4 regions of the Actinomadura meridiana genome follow, and region 3 is predicted to be linked to each of the others. Evidence: riboswitches for the same ligand, from Rfam matches in the RefSeq annotation. Region 3 holds a riboswitch; each other region holds the start of a gene.

Region 1 (5,137 bases), on a different contig from region 3:
GCGCATGACCTCCACATCGGCGACGGGACGGCGCAGCGCCGCCTCGTCCACCAGCGCCCACAGCCGGGGCGGCGCCTCGCGGCGCAGGATCCCCTGCCGCCGCATCAGCACGTTCACCCGGCGCTCGATCTCGGCGGCGGTCGCCGTGGGATGGCCGAGCCGCAGCACGGCACGCGCGTAGTCCTCGGTCTGGAGCAGGTCGGGGACGAACCGCGTCTCGTGGACGCGCAGCCCGGACGCCGCCTCCTCCAGCCCGATGTAGACCTCGAACCAGGGCGGCAGGATGTCGTTGTAGCGCTGCCACCAGCCGGGTTTGTTGGCGCCCTCGGCCAGGCTCAGCAGCGGCTCGCGCTCCTCGTCCGCGACGACGCCGTACAGGGTGAGCAGGTCGGCGACGTCGCGTTTCTTGAACCCGACGCGGCCGAGCTCCAGGCGGCTGATCTTGGAGGCGGAGGCGCGGATGGCGTCCCCCGCGTCCTTGGGCGGGATGCCCCTCGCCTCGCGCAGCCGCCGCAGCTGGCCGCCGAGCAGGATGCGCAGCACCGTGGGGCCGCTGTCGGCGGGGCCGCGCACACGGCGCCCCGCCTCGGGGACTTCGTCGGGTTGAAGCGCGTCCACGTCGGCTCCCACGCGCCACTGTGCGGCACGAATCGGCTGCATTCTGTGATGTCAACACTAGTGCCGATTCGCCGTGGAAGCAGGGTGTCTTCACCATCGGTGTCCGCGCCGACACGCAAGCGGTCGCCGGGCCGCACGGGGCAACGGCCCGGCCTCTCACGGTCCTATCATCCGGCGCACGGTCCGTCCGCGCGCCGCCCCGTTGGACACCGCTTCTCGGTTATGTGCGACGCGCCACGTCGTAGGCGGCGCAGCCGATCAGTTCGATGGACGCGCGGAGCCGTTCCACGCTGACGTTCTGGACGATCCTGTCCTCGGGCGTGTGGTAGACGGGTTCGAGCTGGCTGGGCGCGTCGTTGCCGCGCCAGCTGTAGTTGCCCGCGGCGATGCCGCGCTCGGAGAAGGACTCGTGGTCGCTGGAGCCGCGGGCCGTCGGCCCCCGCACCTGGTCGAGGTGGCCGAGGCGGCGCGCGGCGTCCTTCACCGCGACGGTGGTGGTGTTGTCGGAGCCGTCCAGGGACAGCAGCCAGTAGGTCTCCGCGGCCGGATGGCTGGTGCCGACCATGTCGTTCTGGAAGACACCGGTGATCTGCTTGACGCCCTCGTCGTCGAGCTGCTTCACGTAGTGCCTGGACCCGACCAGCCCAAGCTCCTCCGAACCCCACAGGCAGATGCGAATCGCCTGCCGGGTCGGCAGGTTGCGGAGGACGCGCGCCAGCTCCAGGCACAGCACGGCGCCGCTGCCGTCGTCGTTGGCGCCGGGCGAGCCCGGGACGGTGTCGTAGTGGGCGCTGACGATGACGGCCTTGTTCGCGTCGCTGTCCCCGTCATTGTTCCCGTCATTGCCCAGCGACGCCTTCCGCTCGGCCAGGACGTTGTAGGACGTCAGCTTCGAGTGCAGAGTGACCTCGACGGACAGGCGCTTGGCACCCGCCCGGATCCGTTCGCCGTGGTATTCGGCGAGGCCCAGCACCGGGATCGCGACCGTCCCGGCGAGGTTCGGGGTGAACGTGGCGGCCTTGCGTTCGGGGTAGGTGTCGGTGCGCACGTTGGCGATGAGCGCCGCCTTGGCGCCCGCGGCCTCGGCGGCCTTGGCCTGGTCGGTCTCCTTCCCGGCGACGCGGTCGAACAGCACGAGCTTGCCGCGCGCACCGCCCGGGACCTCGACGACCTTGCCGACGTCGAGCACGGCGCCGTCCGCGAGGCCGGTGGCGCCCTGCGCGGAGGCGGCGGTCTGCCAGAGCCGTTCGCCCTTGGCGCGGATCTCCGCGAGGGCCTTGTCGGGGACGGGGAAGGGCTGAAGCTCGACGTCGTAGCCGAGGCGGCGCAGCTGCCCGGCGATGTAGCGGGCGGCGCGGTGCTCGGACTCGGTTCCGGCGATGCGAAAGCCGATCTCGTCGCTGAGCACCTTCAGGTGCCGCATCGCCCGGCGGATGTCGATGCGGCCGACGACGGCCCTGTCGCCGGTGGTGAGGGTGGGCGGGCGGACGGCGCCGGGGCGCTGCCGGGTCGCGGCGGCGGCGGTGCCGGGCAGCAGGCCCACGGTCGCGAATCCGGTGAAGGCCGCGACCCCGGCGAGCAGGTCACGGCGGTTGACCTCGGACATTGGCATCTCCTCGGGAGCTGGGGGACGGGGCCCCGTTGCCGGTGAATCTATGAAATCGCGACAAGTCGGACAAGAATGGTCAGAAGGTCCGCAACAGAACCGTGATCAAGGTCGGCCTCGTTGATCAAGGACGGCCGGGTCAATGGCAGATCTTGTCCCCTTCCGGAGCGGACGCGATGATCAAGATCGTCGGCGAAAAGGGCCGCCGCCTTTCCCGCACATGCCCCTCCACCTGGGACGCTAACGGCGAGGACCCGGCACGGCCCCCGGACGGGGCGCCCCGGCCCGCCGTCGCGAAGATCGTCCGAGCCTGGGTCGCTGACCTGCGACGATCATGATTTTGTCGGGGTTTGCCATCCTTTGGCGTTCGGAGTAGCTTGTCGCTCACCGAAGCGCCCGCCAGGCGCCTTCCCCCCCGTGTCCCCCCGTGGACACGCCCGCTCCACCCGGCCCCGTCGGGTGGGGTGACGGCGCGAGCCACGTGTCGTCCGGTCCTGCCGCGCAGGGTCTCCCCGAGGCCCCTCTCAGCCCGCCCATGCGCACGCGATGAGCGTGCGGCGCTGACGGACGCCAGGACCCGAACACACAAGCACGGCCCCCGACGGGGGCGTGCCAAGACCATCCGCGCCGCTCTTTCGCGCACGGGACACAGGGTCCCGTGACGGGCCGTCGTGCCCACAGGATCGCAGCGGCAACGCCGAGTCCGCGCCGCGCGCGGAGCCGGGGACCCACCCGTCGCATCTGGGGTGAATCGGCCTGTTCCAGGCCGTAGGGCGACTTCCACGTCCGAACCCGTCAGCTAACCCGGTAGGCGGCTTGGAAGCTAGGAGTGCCCTTGAAAGGCAAGCACGACAAGCACGACAAGAACCGCTTCCCCTTCGGCCCCCGGACCACCGGCGCCGTGCTCGGCCTCGCCTTCTGCGGCGTGGTCGCGGCCACCGCGCAGGTCACCCTGTCGTCCGACGGGGACTCCGGCGCCCGTTCCGGCGCCCCGGTCACGGCGGCCGAGTTCCTCACCCCCGAGAAGAGCGACGGCCACGCCGACGCCTCCAGCGAGAAGTCGGACGACACGAGCGACCGGAAGGACGGCGAGAGGTCGTCCAACAGCGCGAAGAGCGCGCGTACCAAGGTGATCGAGCGGGCCAGGAGTTGGAACCCGCACACCTCCGACCGCGTGCCCTACAGCCAGACCAGGACCCACGAGGGTTACCGCACCGACTGCTCCGGCTTCGTGGCGATGGCGCTGGGGCTGCCCGGACCTGGCCCGAACACCGTCGGCTTCACCTCGTCGCGGTACACCGAGCGCATCTCGATGGACGAGCTGAAGAAGGGCGACCTCGTCATGGACGCCGAGGGCACCAACACCACCCGGCACGTCGTCATCTTCGAGAAGTGGGCCAACGGCAAGCACACGTCCTACTGGGCGTTCGAGCAGCGCGGCCGCTACGGCACCGACCACCGGACGCGCGACTACGGTCTGTCGTCGGGCAGCGAGTACAAGGCGTACCGGCCGAAGAACCTGTAACGCGGGACGCCACCTGATCACGGCGTCGTCCCGTCCGAAACCGGGCGCACTCCGTGATCAGGTGGCGACAAAAAGAATGGAAACGCGTTCATGGGCGCCCGGACGGCGCCCATGAACGCGAACCCCAAGTCAAACTGGTTCAGGATTCGATTTGTGGCTGGATCTGGCGATCGACTAGCAACGTTTCCAGGTCAGGTGGTAGACCGCGTCCGCGTTTGTCGATTCCATTGCGATGAAACTGGGCTTCTTCGCGTCGGAGTCGCCCTTGTCGATCCGAAGTTGCGTGTTGATGTTCAGGTTGCGTTCCTTGCCGCACGGGGCGTAGACCCGCTTGGCCGGGTCGGTGCGGTCGCGGAACCGCCAGGCGCCGTCGTACGGGCCGTTGATCTCGTGGTTGACCGAGACGTTCTCGGAGCTGCCCTGGAAGTAGTAGTTCGTGCTGCGCAGGGCGGTGGCGCCCTTCTCCACGTGGGCGGCGCCGCGGGACACGACTCCGACGACCGCGTATGTGTAGCCCTCAGGGGCGTTGACCTTGACGTTGATCTGGCAGTTGCGCCGGAACTCGGTGGGCGGGGCCTCGCCGCCGGCCCAGGCCATGTACTTCTGGTAGATGACCGTGAAGGCGGCGTTGTTGTGCGTGGGCACGACCTTCGTGGTACCGGCGGGGCAGCCCGAACCGAGGATGGTCTCCACCTGGATCGTGACGTCCCTGGGCGCCGGCGCGGCGTCGGGCACGGGCTCGAACTCGGGCGCGTCGGGAGCGGGTTCGGCGGCGGCCACGGGGCCCGCCGTCACTGCGTCGGCGCCGTTGGTGCCGACATAGGCAACCGTCGCCACGGCGGGGACGAGCACCGCCGCACCAAGCGCGATTCCCAATCGTTTGGCGTTCATCATGGGGGGGTCTCTCAGGGGGGTAGTTGCCCCGGCGACTTCGTCGTCGCACATGCTCTCGCCGGCCGTTCCGGGCGGTTTCGGGGAGACTTTGTCGGCCGGGGCTGAATGGTGATCCTCTCGGACCGGAGAATCTGCGGAGAGGTTATTCCCGCGCCAAGCGGGCCGTCAACACCCTGGTATTGCCCCTTATTCACAATTAACTGCGCTTTTGAATCTCTCTTTAAGGACGCACGGAGAGTGATTTGGGACATGGGATCCGGGGCGCGGACGGGGGCGTCCGACGGTGAACGGCGGAGATGGCCACACCTGGCCGGGAACCTCCTGACTCCCTGAGTCGTCATAGAGTCAACACCCCGCGCAAGACGGATACGACGCGCGCCCCGCGAACCCCGCAGACGTACCGCGCACACCCCGCGCACGTCCAGGGCCGCCGCCATCGGACCGGCGGTCTCCGGCACAACGGGAGTTCCAGGGGGAATTCAGAGATGCCCGTG
Region 2 (5,137 bases), on a different contig from region 3:
CTACGGCGACCTGCCGCTGGCCGACCAGCGCAGCAGGCTGCTGTCGGGGCTCGGCGGGCTCGCCGCGCAAACCCGCGCCGAGATCACGTGCGTGTTCGACGGCGCGGAGCTGGACGCGCCCGTGGCGATCGCGGCGCCGCGCGGCGTCCGGGTGCTGTTCAGCCGTCCGGGGCAGACCGCGGACGAGCTGATCGCCGACCTCGTCCGGGCGGAGCCGCAGGGCCGCGCCATCGTCGTGGTGTCGTCCGACCGGGAGGTGGCGGACGCGGCGCGCCGGGCGAGCGCCCGCCCGTGCCCGTCGACGCTGCTGCTGCGGCGGCTCGGCCGCTCGTAGGGCGACCAACCGGCCGTGGGCGATTAAGACGCGGATAAGGCCGTCATAAGGAGCGGCTCGCGGTCCGTGACCTGCCTTTCACGGAGAGTGGACACTTTTCCCCCGATGTCGATCAAAGAGAGACGAATCGGTTGTGACGGGTGTTGACCCTCGCTAGTGTCGTCCGCTGACGTCGTGGACGAGAGGGGCGAAACCGACCGTGGCCAAAGATCTCAACGGGACACCAGCGCAGCGGCGTGACCGGAGAGGCGGCCTGGCGAGCAGAGGCGTATCCCGCCGCCTGGCGGCCGTCACCTGCCTGACCCTGACGGCTTCACTCATGTCTCCGCTGGCGGTGGCGCACGCCAAGCCGAAGCAGAACAAGGCGGAGGAGCAGAAGAAGCTCAACAAGCTCAACGAGGAGATGGACCAGAAGGTCGAGAAGTACAACCAGAACCGCGAGCAGCTCAAGGTCGCCAAGAAGAAGCTCGACGCCGCGACGAAGGCCTCCAAGAAAGAGGAGACGGCCTTCGAGGAGCAGCGCGCCAAGATCGCCCAGATGGCCGCCACCGCGTACAAGAACGGCGAGCAGACGGACGTGACCGGCTTCGTCGGCAGCAGCGACCCGCAGGCGGTCCTCGACCAGGCGGCGGTCCTGTCCCATCTGTCGCGGGACCGCGGCTCCCAGCTCACCCAGTTCCTCGCCACCACGCAGCGGCTGCGGCGAGAGCAGTCCGTCGCCAAGACCGCCTATGACGAGGTGAAGACCAAGTCCGACGACCTGAAGAAGCAGAAGGCGGACCTGGACAAGAAGGTCAAGAAGCAGGAGGCGGTCGTCCGGAGGCTCGGCGGCGGCACGTCCTCCTCCGGGGGCGGCATCGGCGGTACCTACAACGGCCCGGCCAGCGGCTCGGCCCGCGCGGCGCTCAACTTCGCCTTCGCGCAGAAGGGCAAGCCGTACCAGTACGGTGCGGAGGGTCCCGGCTCCTACGACTGCTCCGGCCTGACCATGAAGGCGTGGGCGGCGGCGGGCGTGAACATCACCCGCACCACCAACTCGCAGTACGCCGCCACCAAGCGGGTCAACAAGAGCGACCTACAGCCCGGTGACCTGGTGTTCTTCAGCAGCCTCGGCCACGTCGGCCTGTACATCGGCAACGGGCAGATGATCCACGCCCCGCGCACGGGCAAGAACGTCGAGATCGTGAACATCACCTCGGGCTACTACCTGAGCAACTACTACGGCGCCGGGCGTCCCTGACGTTCGGACGGCTCGTCTTCCGGCAACGGACCAGGCTTTGACCTGGTCCGTTGTTAATTTTGTAGGGGTTTGCCTTCTCTTGGGGCTTTGGTACCTTGTACCACTCACGGCGCCGGCCAGGCGCCGGGTGCCCGCGACGCCCACCAGGCGCCGCGTGACGGCGGCGCGAGCCACGTGCCGCCTTCCCCCCCGGCCGGACCCGGCCCACCGTGCGCACGCCGAAGCGTGCATGGCGCTGAGCGCGCTGCCACGGCGGTTCCACGGGCCGTCCGCGCACGACAACAGGCGCCGCTCTTTCGCACGCGGGAGACAGGTTCCGCGCACGGGCCCCATCTCGCCCCCAGGATCGCAGCGGCAGCGCCGAGTCCGCCGAACGGCGGAACCGGGGACCCACAGCGCCGGAGTCCAGGGACCGTTCCTGGACGACCCCCGGCGCCCGGGGTGAATCGGTGCGCCTCTCCGGAGAACCGGTGAGGGCCCACCGCAGGGCCACTTCCTCGCCCGAACCCGTCAGCTAACCCGGTAGGCGTCTAGGAAGAACGAAGGAGTGAATTCCGCAGCGTTACCTGGGCGTGGTCGCCCCGTGCGGCCACGCCCTCTTTCGGCTTCGCATCGGCATGCCCATCCGCTGGCTGCATAGGATCGCGCGCATGGAGGACGGCTCCGCCCACAGCGACAGGCACAGAGGCACGCAGGGCGGCACCCACGGCGGGCCCGTCACGCGGCGCAGGGCGCTTGCCCTCGGCGCGGGCGGGGCGGCCGCGCTGCTCGCGGGCGGCGCGGGCCTCGTCCGCGCGCGGTCCGGCGGCGAGACGCCCGACGCACGCGCCATCGGCGGGAACGGTGCTGCCGCCGCGTTCACGCCCGGCGACGCCGCCACCGTCCTCGACAGCCGCGCGCGGGCCGTGCGGACCGGCGACCGGACGGCCTTCCTCACCACGGTCGGCTCCGCACCCACCGCGTTCCGGGACGCCCAGTCCCGCCTGTACGGCAACATCCGCGCGCTTCCCCTCGACGGCTGGCGGGAACGCGCCGTCGCCACCCAGACCGTGGACGGCGCGAAGGACGTCGCGATCCTCCGCGTCGAGACCCGGTACCGGCTGCGCGGCTTCGACCACGGCGACGTCGCCCGCACCCGGTACCTGGCACTGGCCCCGCGCTCGGGCGCCTGGACGATCGTCGGCGACGGCTCGTCCCACAACCTGCACGACGACGCCGAGATCTGGGACGGCGGCCCACTGTCGGTGGTCAACGGCCGCGCCAGCCTCGTCATCGGCGACGCCACCGGGCTCGACGAGATCGCCGGACGCCTCGACGCGGCCGTACCCGTCGTCAGCGGCGTGGTCGGCGGCACCTGGGCGCGGCGGGTCGTCGCGCTGGTGCCCGCCTCGGCGTCCCTCGCGGCCGCGCTCGCCGGTCCGGGGCAGCGGCTCGGCGAGATCGCCGCGCTCGCGACCCTCGCGCCGTCCGCCGAAGGGGGCGCCGGGGAGGACCGCGTCATCATCTCCCCCGGCACGTTCGGCCGCCTCAACAGCCTGGGACGCGACGTCGTCCTGACCCACGAGCTGACCCATGTCGCCACCGGCGGCGCCCGCGACCGGACGACGCCGCTGTGGCTCATCGAGGGCTTCGCCGACTACGTCGGCTACCGGGGCGCGAAGATCTCCGTCCGGTCGGCGGCCGGGGAGCTGCGCCGCGAGGTGACGGCCGGACGGATCCCCGCCGCGCCGCCCGCCGCCGCCGCGTTCTCCGGCGGCTCGCCGCGTCTGTCCCAGGCCTACCAGGAGGCATGGCTCGCCTGCCGCATGATCGCCGCCCGATACGGTGAGGCGACGCTCGTACGGCTCTACCGGACCGCCGGGCGCGTTCCGGAGGAGACCGCGCTGCGCGACGTGCTGGGGCTCACCCGGGACCGTTTCATCGCCCTGTGGCGCGACTATCTGAAGAAGGAACTCGCATGAGTGAGCGCAGCGAGGCGGGAGGCGCGGGGAGCCGTCCCCTCACGGAGGACAGGAGCGAGGAGGCGGACGGCGGCACGCGGACGCGACGGCCCCGGACGGCCGCCGCCATCACCGCCGCCGTGCTGTTCACCGCGGTCGGGGTCGTCCTCGCCCTGACCACGCCGTGGAACCCGCTGCCCGGCGACGTCCCCGGCGGGCGGGTGCGGCCCGATCCGGCGCTCGACTTCTCCCCCGCCGAGATCGCCCGGTCCCGGGCGTTCGACTCGGCCATCAACCCGCCCGCCTACGCGGGCCTCGTCGTCGGCCTCCTGGTGATCCTCGCGCTGGGGCTGAGCCCGCTCGGCGCGCGGCTCATCGGCCTGGTCACGGGCCGTGTCCGCCGCCGGTTCCTGCGCGTCGTCATCGCGTCCGCCGCGCTCGCGACGCTGCTGCGCGTCGTCGGGCTCCCGTTCGACATCTGGGGCGAGTCGGTGCTGCGCCGGTACGGGCTGTCCACGCAGACGTGGCCGGAGTGGCTCCTGGACCAGCTCAGGTCACTCGGCGTCAGCTGGGTCATCACCACGATCGCGTTGCTGCTCCTGTACGCGGTGGTACGCCGCTTCCCCCGCTACTGGTGGACGGGCGCCGCCGCCGGGGGCTTCGTCCTCGTCGTCCTGGTGTCGTTCATCTACCCGATCGCCGTCGAGCCGGTGTTCAACAAGTTCCACTCGCTGCCGCAGGGGCAGTTGCGCAGCGACCTGCTCGCGATGGCGCGACGGGACGGCGTGCCCGTCAAGGACGTGCTCGTCGCGGACGCCTCCAGAAGGACGACGTCGCTGAACGCCTACGTGTCGGGGTTCGGCTCCACGCGCCGGATCGTCCTGTACGACACGTTGCTGAAGTCGCCGCGCCCCCAGGTGGAGTCGATCGTCGCGCACGAGCTGGGCCACGCCAAGCGCGACGACGTCCTGTACGGCACGCTCGTGGGCGCGCTCGGCATCGCCGGGGCGATGTGCCTGCTCTACCTCCTGATGACCTCTCCATGGCTCCTGCGCCGCGCGGGAGTCGCCCCTACCGGTCCCCCCGGGGAACCCAGAGAGCCCGGGGAACGTGAACGCGGTGGGGCGGCGGATCCGCGGTCCATCGCGCTCGTCCTCGCGCTGGTGGCGGCCGGGACGCAGCTCGGCGCGCCCGTCCAGAACCTCGTGAGCCGTCGCATCGAGGCACGGGCCGACGCGCACGCGCTGAACCTCACCCGCGACCCGTCGACGTTCGTGTCGATGCAGCACGAGCTGTCGGTGCGCAACATCTCCGACCTGAAGCCCGACGCCCTGGAGTACCTGCTGTGGATGACGCACCCGTCCGGGCCCGACCGGATCGCCATGGCCCGCAACTGGGCGCGCATGCACCACGTCCCGGAACCCCCGCCGCTGCGCCGAGCACCGTGACGGGCGAGGCGCGCTGTCAGTGGCCCTCGGCGCGCGGCTTGTCCGGCTGCTGGGAGCCCTGCCGCTGCGCGGACAGCGTCGCCGCGTCCTCGCGCGGCGCGGTCGTCACCGACCGTTTCAGGGCGCTGCCCTTCACCCAGTCGTTCCACTTGAGCTGCCAGTAGCCCCAGCCGTT
Region 3 (5,137 bases):
GGCCGCAGGTGGAAGCCGAAGCCGGTGACGTCCAGGACGCGGGCCCCCAGCGTCCCGGGCGGCGGGGCCGCGCCCCAGAAGACGCGGCCGTCCCGCTCCACCAGCGGGGCGCGCAGTTCGGGCCAGTCGGCGAGGCCGTCGTACTCGGCGGCGGCGAGGGCCCCCGCGTGGTCGCCCTCGCGGACCAGGTACGCGGCGATCGCGGGCAGCGGGTTGGCCTGGTCGAACACCGCCGGATCGAACCCGGCCAGGTACTCGCCCACAAGGTCGAGGAAGCGGGCCCGCCGGTCCGGGTCGCGTCCGCGCAGCTCACGCAGGTGGAGCGCAAGATCATGGTTGACGAACTTGGCGTCGTTGGCCAAGGCCAGGTCGTGCGCGCCACGCCGCGCGAACAGCCGGTCGACACGGCGGTGAATCTCCAGCCGGTCGGCGAAGTTGGCCGGGTCGGCGCGCCTGCCCGAGATAGACGGCGCGGGCGCCCGCTCCCGGACGAGCCAGGTGTAGACGCGGTGCGGGATCAGGACGGTCCGGCGGGACGCCAGGTACGCCTCGGCGGTAAAAAGCAGGTCCTCGTAGTGCAGGTCCTCGACGAACCGGAGGCCGTGCTCGTCCAGGAAGTCGCGCCGGTAGGCCTTGTTGGTCGACAGCGTGTCGTAGAGGAGTTCGGGGTTCTGCTCCAGCGGCCCGTAGACGGCCCGCCGCCGGTAGAGCCACGGAAACCAGGGGCGGACGCGGCCCTTCCCGCCCGCGGGCACGTCCAGGAAGATCCGTTCGCACAACCCGGACACCAGGTCGGCCGCCGCGTCCTCGGCGGCGGCGAGCAGGTTGAGGCAGGCGTGCCGGTCCAGGAGGTCGTCGCTGTCGAGGAACATCACGTACCGGCCGGTCGACGCCTCGATCCCGGCGTTGCGGGGCCGCCCGCAGCCGCCCGAGTTTTCCGGGAGGCGGACGGCCCTGACCCGTCCCGGATGCGCGGCGGCCAGCCGGTCGGCGACCTCGCCCGTCCCGTCGGTGCTCGCGTCGTCGACGATCACCGTCTCGACGCCGCCCAGCGACTGCGCCAGCGCCGAGTCGACGGCCCGTGGCAGCCGCCGCGCGTCGTTGTAGGCGATCACGACGACGCTGACGTCCGGGCGTGCCCGCATGGCCCTCCCTCCGGTTCGGCCGGACAGGTGCAGGATTCCTATCCAGGAACGCCGTGCTGAGGTCCAAGGCCGATCAAAGGCTGTCAATGCTTGGCATTACCCGCCTTCAGCGGAGACATGGGTCGCATCACCCTGGAACGCCCGAAGGCGCCCGGCGAGTCGCCGGGCGCCCTCAGCGCGTGCGGTGGTGCGGGTCCTGTTGTTACAGGTGTGGGTCAGGACGCGTAGTCCGGGTAGCCGTAGCCGACGACCTCGGACTTGTCGCGGGTCTTCTCCTTGACCGCGTTGTCGGTGTTGCCCTCGACGGTGCGGATCGTGCCGTTGCCGTTGTCCTTCACGACGAGGCCGACATGGTCGATGTCGCCGATGTCACCGCTCGAGCCGTTCTTCCAGTCGAAGAAGACGACCGCGCCGGGCTTGGCCTTCTTGCCCCAGCGGTCGGTGTCCTTGAACCAGGTGGCGTGCTTGACGGTGTAGGCGTCCCAGCCCATGTTCTCCACGCCGGTCTGGGCGCCGAGCCACGAGACGAACATGTTGCACCACTGCGCGCCCTTGTAGTCGGCGACCGGGAAGCCGCCGTCACGGTCGGCGGTCTGCTTGGCGTGCGGGGTCGACACATACCACTTGTGGTACTTGGTCATGCCGCCCCTGCCCTCCTTGACGCCGACCTGCTTCTCCGCGAGGTCGATCACCTCGGACGGCTTGACCGCGTGCGGGGGAACCTTGAAGCCCTCCTCGCGCGCCTGAGCGGCGGTCATGCCGGCCCCGGCGGCCTGCGCGGACCCGCTGGACACGGCGCCCTTGTCGACGGCCGCCGCCTGGGCCGCGGTCTCGGCCGCGGCGCTGCCGCCGCCGAGGGGGTTGAACAGCGCGAGCCCGACGGCTCCGGCGAGGACCGCGCCGACGGCGGCACCGACGGCCTTGTCCTCGGCGGCGACATGCTTGAGCGAAAGACGATCGAAACGACCGGTCATACAGGGAATCTCCTTGTCTCCCATGACGCCTACCGGGTTAGCTGACGGATTCGGGCATGGAAGCAGCCCTACGGCGCGACTCTCGGGCGCGCCGATTCACCCCTGGAACCTTGGGTCCCCGGCTCCGTTCCGGTCGGGTGGACCGGTTCGGACTCGGCCTCGCACCGCGGGGGCGCGGTGCTGTGCGGATGTATCTCAGTGACTGATCTTGATGTGCTGGCGCCCCTCGTCGGGCGCATCGCGGGCGGGATCCGCTCCGCGATCTTCGGCCGCAACTCACCCGGCCGGGAGCAACGCATGGGACGCGCTGCGGATTCAGGTAGAAGGTATCAACCTTCGCAAGAAAAGCAAATCAGGCACAAAAGTCCGTCTTGCCTGCTCAAAGCCCTTCCAAGGGACTACCAACACCCTCAAGCCCCGGTGTCTTCCCGATCTTTCTTCGAGGGCCCCGCAGCCCTTTGCCCCGGGGGCTTACCGGAAGCCGATCAAATGGTAAAGAACCCGCGAACGAGCAGGTCACGGGTGCGGTGGCGCGCCGCTCGGGGGCCACATCCGGTGAGACGCACGTCACATGACCGGGCGGTCACTCGACGTGGAGGGCGAAGAGCGTGGTGTCGTCGGCCGCTCGGTCGTGCTCCATGCGCGCCAGGACGTCGTCCAGCAGCATCTCGGGCTGGGTGGCGCAGTCCCGCAGGATGCCGGTGAGGCGCTCGATGCGCTCGTCCAGGTCCGCGTCCCGGCGCTCCACCAGGCCGTCGGTGTACAGGAAGAGCATGTCGCCGCGGCTCAGCCGCGTCGTGACCGTCGTGTACTCCCAGCCCGGCATCGCCCCGAGCATCGGGTCACGCACGAGCTCAAGCGGCACCGCCTCCCCGGCCCGGATCAGGATCGGCGGCGGGTGGCCCGCGCACGTCCAGTCCAGGACGCGCCCGCGCGGGTCGAAGCGGGCGACGACGGCGGTGCCCGTCGCGGGTGGGTCCATGCTGCTCACCAGGTCGTTCAGCCAGCCGACGAGCCGTCCGGACCGCTCTCCCGTGCACATCAGGCCGAGTAGCCCGTTGCGGGTGCGCGCCATCGCCGCGGCGGCGGGCAGGCCGTGTCCGGCGGCGTCGCCGATGGCGAACATCGCGGCGCCGTCTCCCAGCACACGGGTCGCGAACCAGTCGCCGCCGATGCGGGCCGTGCTCTCGGCGGCCAGGCTGCGGATCGCCGTGCCGAGGCCCGGGAGCTGCTCGATCTCGTCCTCGTCGGGCAGGATCGCGCGGCGGAGCGTCACCGCCACCCGCCGCTCCTGCGCCGTCTGCTCCCGCTGTTTCAGCATCTGCCGCCGGGTCTCGGCCAGCGCCCGCTCCACGCCGCGCCGCCGGGTGATGTCCTGGGACACGATGTTGATCGAGACCGGCAGCCCCGAGTCGGCGAGCACCGGCTCCGCGAACACCCACAGATGCCGGGGCCGCCCGTCCTCGCCGATCACGCGGTGCTCGGCCTCCACCGGTTCGCGGCGCGAGAACATCGTCTGGACGGCCTCCTCCACGAGCGGAAGGTCGTCGTCGGCCACCACCTTCGGCAGGTCGTGCGGCATCGGCGGCACCTCGTCGGGCCCGAGCCCGTAGTTGGCGCGCATCTGCGGCGTCCAGTCCGTCTCGCCGGTGGCGAGGTCCCACTCGCCGAACCCGATCAGCGCGAGCCGCTCGACCCGCTCCAGCCGCCGCGCCGCCCGGTCCTCGCGATAGTGGTAGCGCCAGGTGACGCACAGCCCGGTCGGCACGGGCACGCACCGGACGCTCATCCTGGACGACCGGGAGAGGCCGCGCTGGGCCGTCGTGTACGGGAATGAGGAACGTTCCAACGTCGTCCCGTCCGCCAGGACCCGCACGTAGTCGTCGAAGAGGCCGCTCAGCACGGCGCCGGGGTCCGTCTGGAGCAGCCGCCACCCGGTCAGCTCCTCCCGGCCGCGCCCGAACATGTCCCGCGCGACGTCGTTGAGGTCGGCGAACAGCAGGTCCACCAGGGCCCCGTCGGGCTGCCTGACCGGCACGAGATGGGCGCACGAGTCGAGCGCCCCGTCCAGCACGGCCCGCGCCACCGGATCGTCCGGCAGGGCGGCGAGGATCTCCGCGTCGCCCGCGGTGTCCTCGGCCGTCACCCGGCGCAGGATGTCCTCCGCCTCCGACAGGACGGCCTGGCGCTCCGCCGTTGCCTCCTCGGCCGTGGGCGCTCCCCTGCCCGCCGCGACTGCCCCCACCGGACCGCCGTTCTCGTCCTTGACCAGCAGCGACGCCGCCTCGATCAGCTCCATGTCGAGATCGCGCGCGAGCCAGATCAGATGCTGGAGGGCCTCCCCCGGCGGCACCCCGAGCCGTCGGGCCAGCACGACCCGGGCCTCGGACAGCACCGCGCGGTCGTGCGCGGCGTCCCGCAGGTCCTCAAGGTCCGCGACGTGCACCCCGGGCTGCGCCCAGGTGCTCTCCGCATCTGCCAACCCTGTCCCCCGTTCGGCGCTGGGTGCCTGGGAGAAAAAGCTACATACGACACCAGCGGACTATTCGCCCCAGAGTTCGCAAAAAGCCCATATCTTTGCCCGAGCTTTCCGCTGATGTCCCCTAGGGTGACCGTCCGCAGAGACAATCGTTGACCGGTGCGTGAGGCAGGTCACACGAGCTGCCGGGCGAGCTCCGTGACCCGCCGCGACGCCGCCCGGAACGACGATCCCGCCGGTTGCAGCGTCAGCACCACCACGATCTTGTCGCCGACCACCCCGGTGGTGTGAAGTACGGGCCGCCCGATCCCGAGATCCGGCCGGTACGCCACCTGCTGCGCGCTCCGTCCGCGACAGGGCTCGGCGGGCACGTCCCCGAACCCCGACCACCCCTGCTTGACGGCCCACGGCCGCTTCGCCGCGCTCGGGATCCCGAACGTCTGGTCGAAACCGTCCGTCCCGCAGGGCGTCGACTTGCTGAGCTGGGCGAGCACGAACTCCCGCTGCGCCTTCGGCGCCTTCTCCAGCAGATACCGGTA
Region 4 (5,137 bases), on a different contig from region 3:
CGCTGCTCGAACACGATTACGGGTAGCTTCGGCCACGAGGTCTGGCCGGTTTAGGACATTCGAAACGGTCCCAACTGAGACTCCAGCACGCCTCGCGACCTCACGAATACTGGTCTGTGGCAACTCGCTCCTCGTCCCGTCCCAGGCGTGTTTCCCCAGGTAGTGGCGTTTTGCATCGTGCATCCGCGAATGGTCGGTCACGTACCGCGACCAATCGGGTGCAGATTGCACTGAACCGGAGCTTGACGGGCCGGATCCGGCCGCCTAGCGTTCCGAGCCGAAGCGTAGCTTGAAACGATTCACGATCTTCGACCACGGCGAGATCTGGCGAGTTCAAGGAGAAGGGGCGGGTGCGGATGGCTGGCGATCTCATCCCGTCTCCCTCTGCTTGCCAACGTGTGAATCGTCACCCGGAGTTCCCCCTGACACCCCCGCAATCGGCCCAACGGCCACCTCCGGCCAAGCGCGTGAGACATAAAAAGGAACCCAACCGATGATCTGAGTCCGGAGGGGCTCCGGACCCGGCAACCCAACGCGCGTACAGATCGAGGCCAACCCGTGCCTGTGCAGCGGACGGCTGCATCCCCGCGGTCATCACCACGGACGAGGGAGGACGGAGTGGAACAGGCCACACTCGCACGTCGTGGCACCGACGATTATGGACTGAACGAGGAGGAGATTCGGCTCCTCGCTCAGATCGCCAGCGGTGTCACCGCCGATGTGGCGGCACGAAAGCTGGAACTGAGCGCCCGGACCTTGCGGCGCCGGTTGCGGACCATCTGCGACCGGCTGGAGGTCAACACCCCTATCGAGGCCGTGGTGTGGGCGGCCCGAAGGCAGCTCATCTAGCAGCAGTACCAATGACGCTCGTCCGGGGACGGCGGGCGTCACCGGAATCCAGGCGGCGAACTCTTCTGAACCTCCGTCCGACCCCGCGGCGGCGGCGCCCACGTCCCGGCAGGTAGGTCCCTGCGGGAGGCGTCGCCGCTGGACGGCGTTCAGAAGACCCTGGTTCTTTCGAATGTGCCCGGAATGTCGTGAACGGGCCCTGGATCCTGTGAAGATTGCCCGGGATCTCTCGAATATGCCCGGGAAATCTCGAATGTGTCCGGAATCGCCTCGGCACTCGTTTCTGTGCTCGCGGCACGCCACAGCGACCTGCCACGGCGACCTGAGGTCGACAAACTCTCAGAAAGACAGACCAGGCGCGCGTTTCCACCGATCCTGAGCCCGGCCGCGCCCGGTCGAAGTCGACGCTGTCAGGCGACCCGGACGCCGCCCGCGAAGGGACGTCCCGACATGGAGGCGATCTTCACGACGTCACCGGTGTGGGGGGCGTGGATCATCTTGCCGCCGCCGATGTACATCCCCATGTGGTGCAGGTCGGAGTAGAAGAACACGAGGTCGCCCGGCTGGAGCTGGCTGCGCGACACGTGCGTGCCCGCGTTGAACTGGCTGCCGGTGTAGTGCGGCAGGTTGATGCCGACCTGCCGGTAGGCCCACATCGTCAGGCCCGAGCAGTCGAAGGTGCTGGGACCCGCGGCGCCCCAGACGTACGGGTCGCCGAGCTTGCCCATCGCGTACCGCAGCGCCTGTGCGGCCTTGCCGGTGCCGATGACGGGAAGCTTGGCGAGCATGCTGGGGTCGCGCTCGACGAGCTTGCCGCGGGTCTTCTCGTAGGCGTCCGTGACCTTCTTGCGCTGCGAGTCGAGTTGTGTCCGCAATTCCTTGACCTGCGTGGAGCGGGCCTCGGCGGACTTGCGCGCGCGCTGTGCGGCCTGCATGGCCTGCATCAGGATGAGGACTTTGCTGCTGTCCCGCTTGGCGAAGTAGCGAAGCGTGGACGCCTGGTCGAGGACGGCCTGCGGGTCCTGCGAGGCGACGAACGAGACTGTGGGGTCGGAGCCGCCCTGCATATAACTGGTCGCGGCCAGAGAGCCGACCTTTTCGCGAAGGCCCTGGAGAGTCTTCTCCTGCCGCTCGGCGTTGTCGGTGGCGACCTTGGCGGCGCGTTGCGACTGCGCGAGCTTGACCTTCAGCCCGTTGTACTGCTCGGTGAGCTGCTCCAGCTGGTCGGCGAGCTTGAACGCCTTCGTCCTGAGTTCCTTGGTGGACGGCTCAGGATCGGCGTTGGCCGTGCCGACCGTCTGCGGTACGACCGAAAGGCCCGCCACTAGGGCGCCGACCACGGTGATCGTCCGGCCACGGAACCATGCCGCGCGACCTGATGACGAGTGCCGGGAGCGTGACCGAGCAGATCGTGAAAAGGAAGCAGGGCGCGATGGCTCCACGAATTCTCCTCTCCTCGTCCGCCTACCGAGTTAGCTGACGGGTTAGGGCTGGAGTAGCCCGTCCACGGGTGGCGCGCGGATCGATTCCACGCGGTCGCGGATTCACCCCTCACGGCGTCAGCCCGGGGGAGGTCCCCGAAGGCTCCGGAAGTGGGTCCCCGGCTCCTCGGGGCACTGGTTGCGACCCGGGGACTCGGCGGTGCGGCCTCCGTCCTGCGGAAGGCCGACGTCAGCGCAGGACACTAACGGAACCGGCAGGGAATGCCAACCAGAACATGCGAAAACGCACGTGGCACGGCCTGTCGGTGGGAAGGAGAGGGCGTGTCGCCGTTCCGAAAGGTGTGGCCCGTCTCACTTTTCGACGGGTCATGGCCCCGCGTGGTCGCTTATAACTAGTTACTTGGTGTGGACGGCGCCTCATGCAAGACCTTGCCAAGCCTCCGTTAAGCCCCTGCCGGAAGTCGGGCAACGCCGCGCGTTCGATAATCTCGCCTGTTTGTGGAGGTCGTGATCCGGCGAGCCCGTACCGCCGACGTTCAAGAGATCCGCAGGCTGGTCGACCTGTACGCGGGTTCGGGACGACGCCTGCTGAAGAAGTCCACGGTGAAGCTGTATGAGGACGTCCAGGAGTTCTGGGTCGCCGAGGACATCCAGGACGGCACTCCTGGGCCGATCGTGGGCTGCGGCGCGCTGCACGTGATGTGGGAGGACCTCGCGGAGGTCCGCTCCGTCGCCGTGGACAAGGAGTACGGCGGACGTGGCATCGGGCACCGGATCGTCGTCCGTCTGCTGGAGACCGCGCGGGAACTCGGCGTGCGGAGGGTGTTCTGCCTTACCTTCGAAGTGGAGTTCTTCACGCGGCATGGCTTCGAGCAGATCCTCGGGACTCCGGTGGCGCCAGAGGTGTACGAGGAGCTTCTCCGCTCTTACGACGAAGGCGTTGCGGAGTTCTTGAACCTCGATCGGGTCAAGCCCAATACGTTGGGGAACACCCGGATGTTGCTTCGCCTGGAGGGCTGACCGAATGAGCGATTTCCCCGACCGTGGGCGGCGACACCAGCCGCAGCAGGGGCAGGGGTCGTACGGCCCGCCGCCCCCGTATCGAGGACCCCAGCAGCAACCGCAACCCCAGTCGCAGCCCCGCCAACCCCAGCCGCAGCATCAACGCCAGCAACAGCCTCAACGCCAGCAACAGCCTCAGCCACGAACCCAACAGTGGCAGCAACAGCAGTGGGGGGACCAGCCCGGGCATGACGAGGCGTACGACTCGTCCTATGACCAGTACGGCGGTTCCAACGGCGGCGACCAGCCGCTGGCTCCGATACTCCGCCGGGCCGCCGCGCGGATCCTCGACAACGCGCTTGTGGCGGTTTTCGGTTTCGCGCTCGTCCTGCCCATCACGATCGGTGCGTTCGGGTTGGGCAAGCCCGGCAGCAAGACAGAGGACGAGGGCGGTGTGTGGAACTGGCCCATCATCTTCACTCTGTTCTGTGTTCTGTCGGTGCTGCCGTTGCTGTACGAGGCCGTCCAACTGACCATGTCGGGACGGACTCTCGGCAAGCGGGTCATGGGTCTCGGCATCGTCCAGGCACCTGGCGGAGAACCACTGACCACCACGCAGGCCATCTGGCGCGCAGGGATCGTCCATGTGGGCTATCAGGTCGGTGTCTTCTTCTTCCTCGTCGTCGCGGTGATGGTCTGGGACTACGCCGCATACGGGATGGTGCTCGTCTGGGCGGGTGCGTTGATGGCCTACCTGTGGGCGATCTGGGACCAGCCTCTGCACCAGTCTCTTCACGACCGCTTCGCCGGCACGCTCGTCATTGACGAGCGGGTCGGATACGACGAGTACGACGAGTACGCGGAATAGACCCGTGACGGAGGCACCGCTCGCCGAACCGGGGCAGCGTCTCCTGGCGCGCATCATCGACACGCTCATCGTTGGTGTGCCGGTCATTGTCGTCGTCCGCGCTGTAGTGGCAGCGCATGCGGTGGACGTGGTCGCTCCGCCCGCCGTGGCCGGGTGCATGCTGCTGTACGAGTCGATTCAGCTGGCGCTCTGGGGACGGACACTCGGCAAGCGCGTCGCCGGTATAGAGGTCGTCGTCGGCGTTCCCGGCGCGAATTCAGTGACCGATTCAGCGATCGCCGTGACTCGCGACGGTGAGGCGGCCGAGCTGGCGCCCCCATCGTCGTGGACCTCGGACGCTGACGCGGGCTCAGCAGCCGCCACAGCGCCGCCCACGGCCGATTCGGACGAGAAGCAGGAGCCTGACGCAGGGCCCGTAGAAGGAGCCAGTACGCGGAACGTCTTCGTCGACGACCAGGCCCCCTTGGACGTCGGACGCGCGGTTCTCCGCGCCGCGATCTATTCGCTGCCGATCGCGGCCCGGCCGATTCCCGTCGCCGGGCTACTCGCCAGCCTCTTCTGGGTGGCGAACGCGGGCGCGATGTACGAGGGCACGAACCGCCAGGCCGTCCACGACAGGATCGCGGGGACGCTGGTCGTAAAACGCCCGCCCACAGATTCATCGGCCTTCTGAGAGCCTCTCGCGCGCGCTCGTCCGAACCGGGGCCCGATCGACCCGACTCCTCCGGCTGAGAGCCCTCCAGGGCGGGCCGGAGAGGCCATGTCCGGCCCGAACCGGCTTTCGTGAAGATGCCCGGTCTGTTTCGGACGCGCCGCGTTCGGACGGCTAAAGCCAGCTCGATCAGGTTACGGCCCCGAATCGGCGCGAGATGTGTCTTGTCCCGGACGCCTCCTCCGGTTTGAGTTGCCTCTTCCGAGCCGTTGACCTTCGGCGCGGCACGCCATGGCAGACCGCGCTCCACATAGCGTTCTGGAC

What was found. Region 3 has a riboswitch for cyclic di-AMP ahead of ABD808_RS25220 (CHAP domain-containing protein). Riboswitches for the same ligand answer to the same signal wherever they lie in the genome.
Region 1: another riboswitch for cyclic di-AMP. It lies ahead of ABD808_RS30745 (NlpC/P60 family protein); the one in region 3 lies ahead of ABD808_RS25220 (CHAP domain-containing protein).
Region 2: another riboswitch for cyclic di-AMP. It lies ahead of ABD808_RS11985 (gluzincin family metallopeptidase); the one in region 3 lies ahead of ABD808_RS25220 (CHAP domain-containing protein).
Region 4: another riboswitch for cyclic di-AMP. It lies ahead of ABD808_RS00335 (C40 family peptidase); the one in region 3 lies ahead of ABD808_RS25220 (CHAP domain-containing protein).

Annotation. Positions count from the first base shown of each region.
Region 1 covers NZ_BAABAS010000021.1:198,350-203,486, reverse strand. Annotated here, with positions in the region: gene ABD808_RS30755 (helix-turn-helix domain-containing protein) at 1-618, opposite strand, end outside; gene ABD808_RS30750 (M28 family peptidase) at 839-2,224, opposite strand; cyclic di-AMP (ydaO/yuaA leader) riboswitch at 2,910-3,053, shown strand; gene ABD808_RS30745 (NlpC/P60 family protein) at 3,060-3,749, shown strand; gene ABD808_RS30740 (DUF4360 domain-containing protein) at 3,924-4,643, opposite strand; gene ABD808_RS30735 (multicopper oxidase domain-containing protein) at 5,129-5,137, shown strand, end outside.
Region 2 covers NZ_BAABAS010000005.1:592,162-597,298, reverse strand. Annotated here, with positions in the region: gene ABD808_RS11995 (NYN domain-containing protein) at 1-334, shown strand, start outside; gene ABD808_RS11990 (C40 family peptidase) at 654-1,574, shown strand; cyclic di-AMP (ydaO/yuaA leader) riboswitch at 1,923-2,117, shown strand; gene ABD808_RS11985 (gluzincin family metallopeptidase) at 2,225-3,535, shown strand; gene ABD808_RS11980 (M48 family metallopeptidase) at 3,532-4,962, shown strand; gene ABD808_RS11975 (L,D-transpeptidase) at 4,979-5,137, opposite strand, start outside.
Region 3 covers NZ_BAABAS010000019.1:73,658-78,794, forward strand. Annotated here, with positions in the region: gene ABD808_RS25215 (bifunctional glycosyltransferase/CDP-glycerol:glycerophosphate glycerophosphotransferase) at 1-1,145, opposite strand, end outside; gene ABD808_RS25220 (CHAP domain-containing protein) at 1,361-2,119, opposite strand; cyclic di-AMP (ydaO/yuaA leader) riboswitch at 2,132-2,288, opposite strand; gene ABD808_RS25225 (PP2C family protein-serine/threonine phosphatase) at 2,703-4,601, opposite strand; gene ABD808_RS25230 (serine hydrolase) at 4,772-5,137, opposite strand, start outside.
Region 4 covers NZ_BAABAS010000001.1:74,066-79,202, forward strand. Annotated here, with positions in the region: gene ABD808_RS00325 (LacI family DNA-binding transcriptional regulator) at 1-123, opposite strand, end outside; gene ABD808_RS00330 (transcriptional regulator) at 619-849, shown strand; gene ABD808_RS00335 (C40 family peptidase) at 1,260-2,189, opposite strand; cyclic di-AMP (ydaO/yuaA leader) riboswitch at 2,295-2,500, opposite strand; gene ABD808_RS00340 (amino-acid N-acetyltransferase) at 2,790-3,311, shown strand; gene ABD808_RS00345 (RDD family protein) at 3,316-4,161, shown strand; gene ABD808_RS00350 (RDD family protein) at 4,166-4,834, shown strand.